DNA from 3 places in the Pseudarthrobacter sp. fls2-241-R2A-168 genome. Region 1 is predicted to be linked to each of the others. Evidence: riboswitches for the same ligand, from Rfam matches in the RefSeq annotation. Region 1 holds a riboswitch; each other region holds the start of a gene.
The links. Region 1 has a riboswitch for S-adenosylmethionine ahead of QRN11_RS19050 (bifunctional o-acetylhomoserine/o-acetylserine sulfhydrylase). Riboswitches for the same ligand answer to the same signal wherever they lie in the genome.
Positions count from the first base shown of each region.

Region 2: linked by a shared signal. The riboswitch ahead of QRN11_RS14985 (aminotransferase class V-fold PLP-dependent enzyme) and the one ahead of QRN11_RS19050 (bifunctional o-acetylhomoserine/o-acetylserine sulfhydrylase) in region 1 are both predicted to bind S-adenosylmethionine.
Region 3: linked by a shared signal. The riboswitch ahead of QRN11_RS04210 (DUF1737 domain-containing protein) and the one ahead of QRN11_RS19050 (bifunctional o-acetylhomoserine/o-acetylserine sulfhydrylase) in region 1 are both predicted to bind S-adenosylmethionine.

Region 1 is NZ_JARVSG010000037.1:22,261-26,534, reverse strand. Features, by position in the region: gene QRN11_RS19060 (HNH endonuclease signature motif containing protein) at 1-999, opposite strand, end outside; gene QRN11_RS19055 (VOC family protein) at 1,379-2,017, opposite strand; SAM riboswitch class IV at 2,183-2,299, shown strand; gene QRN11_RS19050 (bifunctional o-acetylhomoserine/o-acetylserine sulfhydrylase) at 2,344-3,669, shown strand; SAM riboswitch class IV at 3,825-3,940, shown strand; gene metX (homoserine O-acetyltransferase MetX) at 3,953-4,274, shown strand, end outside.
Region 2 is NZ_JARVSG010000026.1:102,072-106,345, reverse strand. Features, by position in the region: gene rsgA (ribosome small subunit-dependent GTPase A) at 1-910, shown strand, start outside; gene hisN (histidinol-phosphatase) at 959-1,771, shown strand; SAM riboswitch class IV at 1,932-2,045, shown strand; gene QRN11_RS14985 (aminotransferase class V-fold PLP-dependent enzyme) at 2,082-3,527, shown strand; gene QRN11_RS14980 (class I SAM-dependent methyltransferase) at 3,584-4,274, shown strand, end outside.
Region 3 is NZ_JARVSG010000005.1:403-4,676, reverse strand. Features, by position in the region: gene opgC (OpgC domain-containing protein) at 1-1,496, opposite strand, end outside; SAM riboswitch class IV at 1,851-1,965, shown strand; gene QRN11_RS04210 (DUF1737 domain-containing protein) at 1,979-2,257, shown strand; gene QRN11_RS04205 (rhodanese-like domain-containing protein) at 2,254-2,664, shown strand; gene QRN11_RS04200 (O-succinylhomoserine sulfhydrylase) at 2,665-3,873, shown strand; gene QRN11_RS04195 (DUF1905 domain-containing protein) at 3,973-4,274, opposite strand, start outside.

The DNA of each region.
Region 1 (4,274 bases):
GCCCATCAGGGAGAGGGCCGGCACGGTGACCAGCACCTGCGCCCGGATCCCCGACAACGGGCCCGGCGCCGCATCGGCGCTGGTTCCGGCATCGGCACCGTTGCCGTTGCCGTTGCCGTTGCCGGTGCCGGTGCCGGGCAGAGTATGGGTTCCGTCGGCACCGCCTGCATGGGCACGCCCGGAGTGGTTGCCGCTGCCAAGAATCGCTTCGGTAAAGTTGTCGGCCGTTAACTGGGTGAGGGTACGGGGCTCGTCGGGTCCCTGCATCCCGCGGGCGAGGGCGGTGAGCCGGTTCCAGCCCGCCATCGCCTGGTCCGCGGGCAGGCAGGCGGACAGCCAGGCCATCCCGTCGCGGTCCGGCCGGTATTCCACCCGCCGGTCCGCCACACCCTTGGCATGGCGCTTCTCGATGGATTCGGGGTGGTGGCGTTCCCGCCAGTTCCTGGCCTTGGCACGGAACCGGTAGGCGGGCAACTCCCCGACCGGCGCGGCCGTAGACGGCCGGGGCACGTCCGGGTCCAGGAAGTGGGCCTCAAGTGCGGCGGCGCCGGCGGGGTCAAGGCCAGCTGTTTCCTCCACCATGACCAGGGCGTGCGGCCAGGTGATCGTCCCGGACTGCAGCGCCGAGAAGGCCAGCGGCAACTCCTTGGCCACCGTGTGGGACGCGGCCAGGAACGCGCCGGCTGCCCGGGGACCGAGTGCCAGGAGGGCGCCGATTTCCGCGGCGACAGCCATTTCCAGTGCCTGCACCGGGGCGTCCGGCCCCGCGATGAGCTGGGCAGTGTCCGAGTACGTCACGGCAGCGCGGGCCTTCACAGCGGCGATCCCGGCCTCAGCGGTCCGCGTCCCGGCGAGGATGTCCAGGCACCCATCAGCTAAACCGGCCAGCGGATCGGCATCCGAGTATGGCTCCGCACCACACCCAGACGCCTCGGCGTTGAGCACGGCAAGGGCGGCCTTGATGTCCTCAAACGCCTTCACCACCGCCGCTTTACCCATACAGCAATCATCGTGAGGGGGTCTGACAAAACAGGGCCTTCAGAAGCTATCCCAGGAAATTTCTTAAAAATTTTTTTGGCGTTTTCCATGAAAGCCCAGGTCACCAGGTGATGGCGCGTTGCGGGGAAAGCTGCGGGAGGTGATGGTGGATTTCTCTTCAACCCGGAAATCGGGATCCTTCGGACGATCGGGGAATATGGCTGCCGGCCCAGACTCAATCCCGGACGGGTCCGGAAAATGGATTCGGCCGCCATCAACTGGTGACGCCGTTGTCACCGGCTGATGGCGGCCGAAGTTTGGAAGGACAGGGTGCCCAGGCGATAACCGGGGCGCACCACTACTATGCCCGGGCCGGGCGGCCCGGGCATCGGACGGAGGGTCAGATGGTGACGGCTCCGCTGGCGGTTTCGAAAGTGACGGACAGGATGCCGGGCGTACCGTGCGGCGCCACCCAATCAACGGCTACGTCTTCGAGGGGCTTTTCCACCGGCTCGCCCAGCCACTCGGTGACCCGTGCAGCCGACCCGGCAATGGTGAGGCAGCTCATCTTGACGTTGCTCTCGTAGGCGTTGGACGGGTGCAGGGACGGATCGCCCTCCCACTTGAGCATGTAGGGAACCTGGGGGTCGGCGATCAGGCCGAGGATCCCGATCTGCTTCCAGACCAGTTCGCGGCCGTCAGGAAACTTGCGGTTGCCGTTGACGGCCGAGCGTCCAAGCCGCTCTTCAAACGGGGCGAGGTCGTCCACTTCGACACACCAGCCCATCCAGCCGCCGCCCGCAGCAGACCGGGCACGCACGGCCTGTCCAAACGGCGCCTTGTCCGAAGCAGGGTGGTCCAGGACCTCCACGACTTCGAGGTATTTGTGCCCGGCGAGGGGGATGATCATGTTTCGGGTGCCGAACCGGGGGTGTACCCCGCCCTTCACTGCCTCGACGCCGAGGGCAGAAGAAATACGTTCGGTGGTGGCCGCCAGGCCATCGTGTTCACAGGCGTAAGAGACGTGATCCATGCGCATGCCATCATCTTGGCACTTTGTGATCGGGCTCTCAGCTAAGGGTACCCTTACTGGGATTTTCGCTGGTCAGGCCCCACAAATTCGCACCAGGGCGGTAAAGATGTCCAGGACCATGTTCGTCACAATGCTGTCGGGCGTACTCTGCGTGTTCCTACACTGGGTTCAGGTCATGAGTGCCAGCGCCAAGCCCCGGCTCGCTGGCCGGCAACCCTCCAACCGCGGTGGGGTGCCCCGGGTGAGGACCTGGCTGTCCGGCAAGAGGCCGGATTGCAAGCGCGGCCCGCAGTGCTTCGAGCATGCCGGGCCCATGTCAAAGGAGCCTTGAAATGTCCAACGGATGGTCCTTCGAAACCCGCCAGATCCACGTCGGCCAGGAGCCGGACAGCGCTACCGGCGCCCGCGCCCTCCCGATCTACCAGACCACGTCCTTTGTGTTCCCCAGCGCGGAAAGTGCCGCCAACCGCTTCGCCCTGGCCGAACTGGCTCCCATCTATACCAGGATTGGCAATCCCACACAGGAGGCCGTGGAACAGCGGATCGCCAGCCTTGAAGGCGGCCTGGGGGCACTGCTGCTGAGCTCCGGGCAGGCCGCGGAGACGTTCGCCATCCTGAACATCGCCGAGGCGGGGGACCACATCGTGGCCAGCCCCAGCCTCTACGGCGGCACGTATAACCTCTTCGCGCACACCCTGAAGAAGTTCGGCATCTCGGTCACCTTTGTGGCGGACCCGGACAACCTGGACCAGTGGCGCGACGCGGTGCAGCCCAACACCAAGCTCTTCTTCGGCGAAGTAGTTTCCAACCCGCGGCAGGACGTCCTCGACATTGAAGGCGTGTCCCAGGTTGCCCATGAGGCCGGCGTGCCGCTGATCGTGGACAACACCCTGTCCACTCCGTACCTGATCCGCCCGCTCGAATGGGGCGCGGACATCGTGGTGCACTCGGCCACCAAGTACCTGGGCGGGCATGGTTCTGCCATCGCCGGCGTCATTGTGGACTCCGGGAAGTTCGATTTTGGCAAAGACCCGGAGAAGTTCCCGGGTTTCAACACTCCGGACCCCACCTACAACGGGCTGGTCTACGCCCGCGACCTTGGCGCCGAGGGAGCACTGGGCGCCAACCTCTCCTACATCCTCAAGGCCCGTGTCCAGCTCTTGCGCGACCTGGGTTCGGCGGTGTCGCCCTTCAACGCCTTCCTCATTGCCCAGGGCCTGGAGACATTGAGCCTGAGGGTGGAACGTCACGTGGCCAATGCCACGGAAGTTGCGCGCTGGCTGGAAGGAAGGGACGACGTCGAATCCGTCGCCTACGCGGGCCTGCCCTCCAGCCCCTGGTACGAACGGGGCCGGAAGTACGGACCCAAGGGGACCGGTGCCATCGTCTCGTTCAACCTGGCCGGCGGGGCCGAGGCGGGCAAGCGCTTCGTGGACGCGCTGGAACTGCACTCCCATGTTGCCAACATCGGCGACGTCCGCTCCCTGGTGATCCATCCGGCGTCGACCACCCACAGCCAGCTCTCGCCGGAACAGCAGGCAGTCGCGGGCGTCACGCCCGGCCTGGTGCGCCTTTCCGTGGGAATCGAGCACATCGATGACATCCTGGCTGACCTCGAAGCCGGCTTCCGCGCGGCCAAGGAGGCCAGCGGCGCCTGACCACAGGCACCAACGTCGCCTGACCACAGGCACCAACGTCGCCGGACCACGGGCACCAGCGGCGCCCGACGATGGCCACAGCGGCGGCAAGCCGGCAAGTCACAACCAGTCACACTCTTGGCGGCAGGCGGGGGCTGTTTCGTACACTCAATGCAGGTCATGAGTGCCAGTGACAGCCCCGGCTTGCTGGCCGGCAACCCTCCTTCCGCGGTGGGGTGCCCCGGGTGAAGACCTGGCCTGCCGGTCAGACGACGGCAGGCAAGCGCGTAGAAGAGGTCTTGCCATGACGGTTACCGTCACCCGTACCACCGTCCCCGAACACGGGATTGTCCGCTATGCCTCCATCGGGGATTTGAAGCTGGAAGGCGGCGGCTACCTGCCGGATGTCACCCTGGCCTACGAAACTTGGGGCACGCTCAACGCGGACGGCAGCAACGCTGTCCTGATCGAGCACGCGCTCACCGGCAGCACGCACGTGACCCGCGGCGACACCACCGAAGAAGGCTGGTGGGAGCAGCTCGCCGGCCCCGGCGCTCCGGTGGACACCGACCGGTTCTTCGTTGTCTCCATCAACATTGTGGGCGGCTGTTACGGGTCCACCGGGC
Region 2 (4,274 bases), on a different contig from region 1:
GCTGCGCCGCAACCCGGTGGTGGCGGGCGACTTCGTCTCGCTCGTGGGAGACGTTTCCGGCGACCCCAACACCTTGGCCCGGCTGGTGAAAATCCAGGAACGTAAAACCCTCCTTCGCCGCAGCGCTGATGATACCGATCCCGTGGAACGGGCTGTCGTGGCCAATGCGGACCAACTGGTGATTGTGGTGGCCGCGGCCAACCCGGAGCCGCGCACCGGCTTCATCGACCGCGCCCTGGTGGCTGCGTACGACGCCGGGATCGAGCCGATCCTGCTGGTCACCAAGGCGGACGTCAAGGATCCGGCGGAGCTGTTGTCCAACTACACGCACCTGGACTTCCCGGTCATTATCAGCCGGACGGCGGACTCCGCGGCGTCCGGTATCGACGCCCGCTCTGATGACGGATTGTCAGCCCGGCTGGACAGTAACGCAGTGGCGGAGCTGCGGGGCTACTTGGACGGAAAAGTCACCGTAATGCTGGGGCATTCGGGCGTGGGCAAGTCAACCATGGTGAACGCACTGACGGGGGCCGAGCGAGCAACCGGCGGGGTGAACGCCGTGACGGGCCGCGGCCGCCACACGTCCTCGTCAGCCCTGGCGCTGAGGTTGTCGGACGCGCCGGCGGGCAGCTGGATCATCGACACCCCGGGCATCCGCTCCTTCGGCCTCGCCCACGTGGACCCGGACCGCATCCTGCGTTCCTTCCCGGACCTCTTCCCCGGCATTGAGGACTGCGAGCGGGGCTGCAAGCATACTGCCACAGCTGTGAACTGCGGCCTGGATGCCTGGGTGGAAGGCGGCCATGCCGGAGCCACGGGTGTTGCCCGGCTGGCCTCGCTGCGCAGGCTCCTCGGCACCGATCCCCGGATGGAGGCCCAGGAGGCCAAGGAGCTTGGCAGCGTCAACTGACAGTGCCGATCTCCCAGCAGAACCGCGCGCAGACGGTAGTTTGGAAGCATGATCCAACCCGCTTCAAGCTACAACGATGACCTGCGCCTGGCCCATGTGCTGGCCGACTCCGTGGATGACCAGACCATGGGCCGTTTCAAGGCCCTGGACCTCCAGGTGGAGACCAAGCCTGACCTGACGCCGGTCACGGACGCGGACAAGGCCGCCGAAGAAGCCATCCGCGGCCAGCTGTCCCGTTCCCGCCCGCGCGACGCCGTGCTGGGCGAGGAGTTCGGCAGCACAGGGCACGGGTCGCGCCGCTGGATTATCGATCCCATCGACGGCACCAAGAACTTTGTCCGCGGCGTCCCGGTCTGGGCCACCCTGATCGCGCTGGTGGATGAAGGCGAACCGGTGGTGGGCGTAGTCAGCGCGCCGGCCTTGGGCAAACGCTGGTGGGCGGCCAAGGGCATGGGCGCCTACATGGGCCGTTCGCTCGCCGCGGCCACCCGGCTCCGGGTATCCAATGTGTCCAAGCTTTCCGACGCTTCCCTTTCCTATTCCAGCCTGGGCGGTTGGAAGGAACGCGGCAGCCTGGAGAACTTCCTGGGCCTCACCGAGGATGTGTGGCGGACCCGGGCGTACGGCGACTTCTGGTCCTACTGCATGGTGGCCGAGGGCTCAGTGGATATCGCCTGCGAACCTGAACTGAACCTGTACGACATGGCGGCACTGGTACCGATCGTGGTGGAAGCCGGCGGGCGCTTCACATCCCTGGAAGGGGAAGACGGGCCCTTCGGCGGCAACGCCCTGGCCACCAACTCCATCCTGCACTCCGAGGTGCTCCGCAGGTTGAACCCGGAGCTGGACGACCTCCTGTAACAGCAGCATCATCGAAGAATCAGCGGCGGGCGCCTCCTTGGAGAGGTGCCCGCCGTTCTTTTCTTCGGCAAAAGAAGCTCATTCCGGCCAGGCGTAACAAAGCGCTTAACAATCGCCCCGACTTAAAACCTCCCAACCCGATGTTCTACGCTCTTAACCAGGTCACGAGTGCCAGCGCGAAACCCCGGTTTGCTGGCCGGCAACCCTCCAACCGCGGTGGGGTGCCCCGGGTGACGACCAGGCCGGTCCGGAGCGGATGCGGCAAGCGCGGATTCCCGGGAGCGGGAGTCCTTCTGAAGTGAGGTCTTTCGTGACAACTGCCACCGTCTCCCCCAATGCCACCGCCACGTTCGAAGCTGCCGGGTCTGGAACAGCCCAGGCCGGAACCACCTTTGCCCGCCGTGCCGCTGCCGGCCGGCCGCTCGCAGCCGTCACCGGCGCAGAAATCCAGGCGCCGCTGATCCACGGCGGCCACATCCGCTACGCCAACCTTGACTACGGCGCCTCGGCTCCGGCCCTCTCCGTGGTCTCGGCCTACCTGAACGAGATCCTGCCGTTCTACGCCAGCGTCCACCGGGGTGCCGGCTACGCTTCACAGATCAGCACCTCCGTCTACGAAAACGCCCGCAACATCGTCCGCGAGTTTGTGGGCGGCCGCCCGGACGACTCCGTGATCTTCACCCGGAACACCACGGATTCGCTGAACCTGCTGGCCGGCTGCCTGCCGGAAACAGACGGACGGCCCGACGGCGATGTCCTCTACCTGGACATCGAACACCACGCCAACCTGCTGCCGTGGCAGGGCGTCCCGCACCGCAGCATCGTTGCCGCCGACACCATCGCCGGCACCATCGATGCCGTCCGCGCGGAACTGGAGCAGGGCGGGGTGAGCCTGCTCGCCGTCACCGGCGCGTCCAATGTCACCGGCGAAATCCTTCCCATCCGGGCCCTGGCTGCACTGGCCCACGAACACGGCGCACGGATCGTGGTGGACGCCGCCCAGCTGGCACCGCACCGCCGCGTGAATATTGCAGCGGACGACGTCGACTACCTCGCCTTCTCCGGCCACAAGCTGTACGCACCCTTCGGCGCCGGCGTGCTGGTGGGCCGCACGGACTGGCTGGACGCCGGAACGCCGCACCTTGCCGGAGGCGGCGCCGTCAAGGAAGCAAGGCTCGACGGCGTCAGCTGGGCCACCGGCCCGGCCCGCCATGAGGGCGGCTCCCCCAACGTCCTGGGCGCCGCCACGCTGGCACGCGCAACCCAGGTGATCGCCGGGCTGGACCAGGAACAGTGGCATGCCCACGAATCGGCCATCCGGTCTTTCCTGGTGGAAGGCCTGCAGCAGATCGATGGCGTCACCGTCCACCAGATTTTCAAGGACACCAACCCGGATACGGACACCATCGGTGTGGTCAACTTCTCGGTGGAAGGCTACGACGCCGGCCTGGTGGCGGCCTACCTGTCCGCCGAACACGGCGTGGGCCTGCGCGATGGACGTTTCTGCGCCCACCCGCTGCTGAAGCGGCTGGGTCTGCCCTCCGGATCCCTGCGCGCCAGCTTCGGCGTCGGCTCCCGCCTGGAGGACGCCGAACGCCTCCTTGCCGGTATCGCGGCGCTGCGCACCAACGGGCTGGGCTGGGACTACGTGGTGGACGCCGGACGCTGGGTTCCCGCCAACGATACCCGGACCTACCCGCACTGGGCTCCCAACACCCCGGGCACCGCGGGTGCCGCTCCCTGCATCGACGACTAGGCACTTGCGGTAAATTCGGAGGATACCCAAGGGCATCAATCGAAGGAGGGCCACAGGTGGTACGGGGTGGCCCCAAACTTGATCACGGACGGCGGCGGGAGCTCGGCCAGAGCTTCCAGGACGGCGGCGGGCACTACCAGCAGGTCCGGCCGGGTTATCCGCAAGAATCCGCACAATGGCTGGTCCCCGCCGGAGCCCGCGATGCCCTCGACGCCGGGGCCGGCACCGGGAAGTTCACCGAACTCCTGCTCGGCATGGGACTGTCGGTCACCGCCGTGGACCCGTCCGAGGACATGCTCGAGCAGTTGCGCGCGCACTATCCTGACGCCACGGCTGTCCGGGCCACCGCGGAGGCGACCGGACTGCCCGCGGCAGCCTTCGACGTCGTCAGCGTTGCCCAGGCCTGGCACTGGTGTGACGCCCTCGCAGCCAGCACTGAACTGGCACGCGTCCTGCGTCCGCACGGAACCCTGGGCCTGATCTGGAACCAGCTGGACACCTCGGTTCCCTGGGTTCACCGGCTTTCGCGGATCATGCATGCCGGAGACGTTTACAAGCCGGATTTCCGGCCGCACGTAGGGCCGGAGTTCCGCGATCTTGAGGGCCACCTAACGCATTGGCAGGATCGTGTCACCACCACCGACCTTGTGGAGCTGACGAAGTCGCGGAGCTACTACCTGCGGGCCGGTGAAACCACCCGCGCTAAAGTGCTGGCCAACCTCGACTGGTACCTGCACGACCACCTCG
Region 3 (4,274 bases), on a different contig from region 1:
AGGAAGACGCCGATCAGCACGGCGAGCGCCGTTACATAGAGCTTGCCTGCCCGCCGGGATGTCAGGTCCACCACGGTTCCGAAGTCCGCGTTCACCCTGGGTCCATAGACCATGCCCACCACGATGCCCGAGAAGAGGACAAAAAGCTCGGCCCCGGAAACGAAACCCACAGCTTCCTGGGTCAACAGCTGGAACAGCGACGTCATGCCCAGGTGGTTCACCACCACAAACACAATGGCCATGCCGCGCAGGAGGTCCACCCGCGAATCCCGCTTTGAAGGATCCGTGTAGCTCCAGGCAGTTGCTGTGTTGACCCTGCGGGGGACCTGCCACAACGCCACCAGGAGGATCAGCAGCGCCGCACCCACAGTCCAGGCGGCGGCGCCGGTGAGTGTGTTGGCCCGGACGTATCCGCTGCCGGCCGCAACCTGGGTCACCGGGCCGGTCACCATGGAGGACGTCTCTAGACGGTCCCGGGCGGCGGCCGCAACCGCAGGGCTTCCGGTGAGCAGCCAGTCAATGCTTGCCACCCCGGTGTCCCTGGTGCTGGTCCGCTCGTCCCAGACTACGGCCGCCGTTTTGGCGAAGTCCCTGGAGGTGGCCGTACCCAGGACCTGGTCCCACCAGCCCGCCTTGATGTCCACATCCGAGGCGCCGCCGGATGCCGGGCTGTAAAACGCAGCGGTCTGCAGGACGAACGGCTTGTCCTTCCCTGCCGCATATGTGGCGTAGAAATCTTCCCCGCCGGAGGTTGTGAGCATTTCCTGCAGTTCGTTCGGCCGCGGCACCGTGTTGACCGGCGCCCCGCCGGCAGTGTCATCGTGGAACGCGGTCAGACCCACCCAGTCCACGGCATCGTCCCCGGGATAATACGGGGCATACGCCGCGTCCGAACCGTTCCACGCATCGTCGCGGTTGCTATCGAGGAGGGCGAAACCCTCGCTGCCCGGCGCAGGAGCGTTCCGGTTCCGGACAAATGGGTAGCCCGTTCCCAGGTATGGCTCCCACACCATCGACGTACGGCCGCCGGTATCCTCAAAGGCCCCAGCGACGGCCCGGAAGGCGGACCGATAGGCGGCCGGCTGCTGGCCCCACTCCACCCAGCTGGCATTCATATCGGGGGCAAAGCGGATCAACACCTCGCCCTTGAAGTTCGCAGTCAGCTTCCGTACCTCGGCGGCAAACGATGCGGCGGCCTCGGCGGTGACCTGCTCCAGGGCGATGCTGGGCTTGACCGTCAGCATGGCGTGGGCGCCCTGCATCCCCGATTGCTCCAGGAAGCCCCTGATGTTCTCCTCCTCCGAGCCGCGGAAGGGTAGGGCGATGTCATGCCCGAAGAGCGCCGGGGATGCTCCCAGCCTGTCTGTAAAGCCAGCCGCGGTGTCCTCGCCCCATTCGAGGACTGCGCCCAGAAGCGGCTTGCCCTCGGCCGCGACGGTGTCTGCAGCACGGGCGGGCCCGGCGGGCAGTATCACTGCCAGGACGGCAATCAGCATCGCGGCAAGAAGGGCAGCTGCGGCGCGGAGAAGGGACTGTCGGGTGAGTTGCCTGCGGCGAGTTGGCAGACGGCCGTGTCCTAAAAGGTGTTGCAGTGCGGCGGCTGTTGGCGTACTGATGAGGACCCCCAAGGACTTTGCTCCGACTGCCGGGGCGGCGCCCCACAAGAACCCTATCTGCCCGGAAAGCAGCCACGGGCGCCAGGTGCCCTGAGCCGCCCGTGGTGACTCCCGCCGTCGTCCGTTCCGGGAACCGTCTGCACGTGCGCCCGAGTTGCTCCAGCAGCGCTTCGGTTACGGAACATGACGACGACGGCGGTGCGGGCCCACGTGCCAAGTGTTACGTTTTTGGGGAGTAATGAGTACCGGCGCCAAGCCCTGACTGGCCGGTCGGCAACCCTCCTTCCGCGGCGGGGTGCCTCAGGTGAATACTCGGCATATCGACCGATTCGAGCTGCAAGCGTGAGAGAAGGAGATCCGTCATGTCAGACGCCCCTGCCAACGAAGAAAAACTGGCCTACCGCCTTATCACGGGGCCTGATGACCGCTCCTTCTGCGAGCGGATTTCCGCCGCCCTGGCCGAGGGCTATGTGCTGCACGGAAGCCCCGCCGTCACGTTCAACGGCAGCACCGCCATCGTGGCGCAGGCCGTCGTACTGCCGGCAGCGATCGCTTCCGCTGATGCCGCGGTGGCCACTGCGGTGGATGAGCTTGAACTGTCAGGCGAAGACCTCGAGTTCGCAGGCGAGGGCCACGCATGAGCTACGCCGGCGACCTCACTCCCCAGGAAGCCTGGGACAAGCTACAGCAGGGTGCCATCCTGGTGGACGTCCGCACCGAGGGTGAATGGGCCCATATCGGCATCCCGGACACCAAAGCCACGGACAACGATCCCCTGTTCATCCAGTGGACCTTCCCGGGCGGAATCCCTAACCCCGACTTCATCAAGGACCTGAGCCTGCAGGCCCCCGAGGATGGCTCCACTGAACTGCTGTTCCTGTGCCGATCCGGCCAGCGGTCCATCGCTGCCGCCATCGCCGCCACACAGGCCGGCTTCACCTCCTACAACGTGCTGGAGGGCTTCGAAGGCGAGCCGGACCGCTACGGCGAACGCACCGTTAATGGCTGGAAGAACCGCGGCCTGCCAACCAACCTGGGAAAGAACTAAATGACCTTCAACGAAGACGCCCCCGGCTGGAGCCCTGACACCCAGGCCGTCCGCGGCGGACTGGACCGCACCAACTTCCAGGAAACCAGCGAGGCGGTGTTCCTGAACTCGGGCTTCGTGTATGAATCCGCCGCCGCTGCCGAGCGCGCCTTCACCGGCGAGGACGAGCGCTTTGTCTACTCCCGCTACGGCAACCCCTCTGTGGCCACCTTCCAGGAGCGGCTCCGACTCCTTGAGGGCACCGAAGCGTGCTTTGCGACCGCGTCCGGCATGTCGGCGGTTTTCACCGCCCTGGGCGCCTTGCTGGCTGCCGGCGACCGCGTGGTCGCCGCCCGCTCACTCTTTGGCTCCTGCTTTGTGATCCTCAACGAGATCCTGCCCCGGTGGGGCGTTGAGACTGTCTTTGTGGACGGCCCGGACCTCGACCAGTGGCGCGAAGCCCTGTCCCAGCCCACCACCGCCGTTTTCTTCGAATCACCGTCCAACCCCATGCAGGAGATCGTGGACATCGCCGCGGTGAGCGAACTCGCCCATGCGGCGGGTGCCACCGTGGTTGTGGACAACGTTTTTGCCACTCCGCTGCTGCAGCGCTGCGGCCAGTTGGGCGCCGACGTCATCGTCTACTCCGGGACCAAGCACATTGATGGCCAGGGCCGGGTCCTGGGCGGTGCGATTTTGGGAACGAAGGAATTCATCGAAGGTCCGGTCAAGCAGCTCATGCGCCATACCGGTCCGTCGTTGTCCGCCTTCAACGCCTGGGTCCTCACCAAGGGCCTTGAGACCATGGCCCTGCGTGTGAACCACTCCTCCGCCTCCGCGCTGCGGATCGCCGAGTGGCTGGAGCAGCAGCCTGCAGTGAGCTGGGTGAAGTACCCGCTCCTGAAGTCGCACCCGCAATACGGCCTTGCCGCCAAACAGATGAAGGCCGGCGGAACGGTGCTCACCCTCGAACTGGCACCATCGGGCGGGCGCTCCGGCAAGGAAGCCGCCTTTGCACTGCTGGACGCCTTGCGGATCATTGACATCTCCAACAACCTGGGAGATTCCAAGTCCCTGATTACGCATCCGGCCACCACCACGCACCGCGCCATGGGGCCGGAAGGCCGCGCTGCCATCGGCCTCAGTGACGGAGTTGTTCGGCTGTCCGTGGGGCTTGAGGACGTGGACGACCTGATCGGCGATTTGGAACAGGCACTGAAGCAGATTTAGTGCTGGCCGGGGCTCGGTTCGGTGCCGGGTCCGGGCACGGCTCGGGCGCTGGATTGCATTAGTGCGCCTGTGCCGGGAACCTGCGCCGTGTAGGGGGGCTCAGAAGTTCCATATAGAAAGGTGGACGACTACTTCGTCGCCTTGGCCGATCTTGGCTTTGTCCCTGATGTCCTTTTTGACGGGAAGCAGGTAGGAGCCGCTCTTTGTGTCCCGGAAGAGGGAAGTCTGCCAGGAGTGTCCACCGGTTTCGGCCGTGACCTTGATAGAGCCAAACGCTTTGCTCGCACCGGCAGTTTGAACCCGGACGTCATCTGCGACCTCGGGAGGCAGGGTCAGAAAATGCCAACCAGCCTCGCCCGGATAGAGCCAGAGTTCGGCCTTGAAGGAATACGACGGCTTCA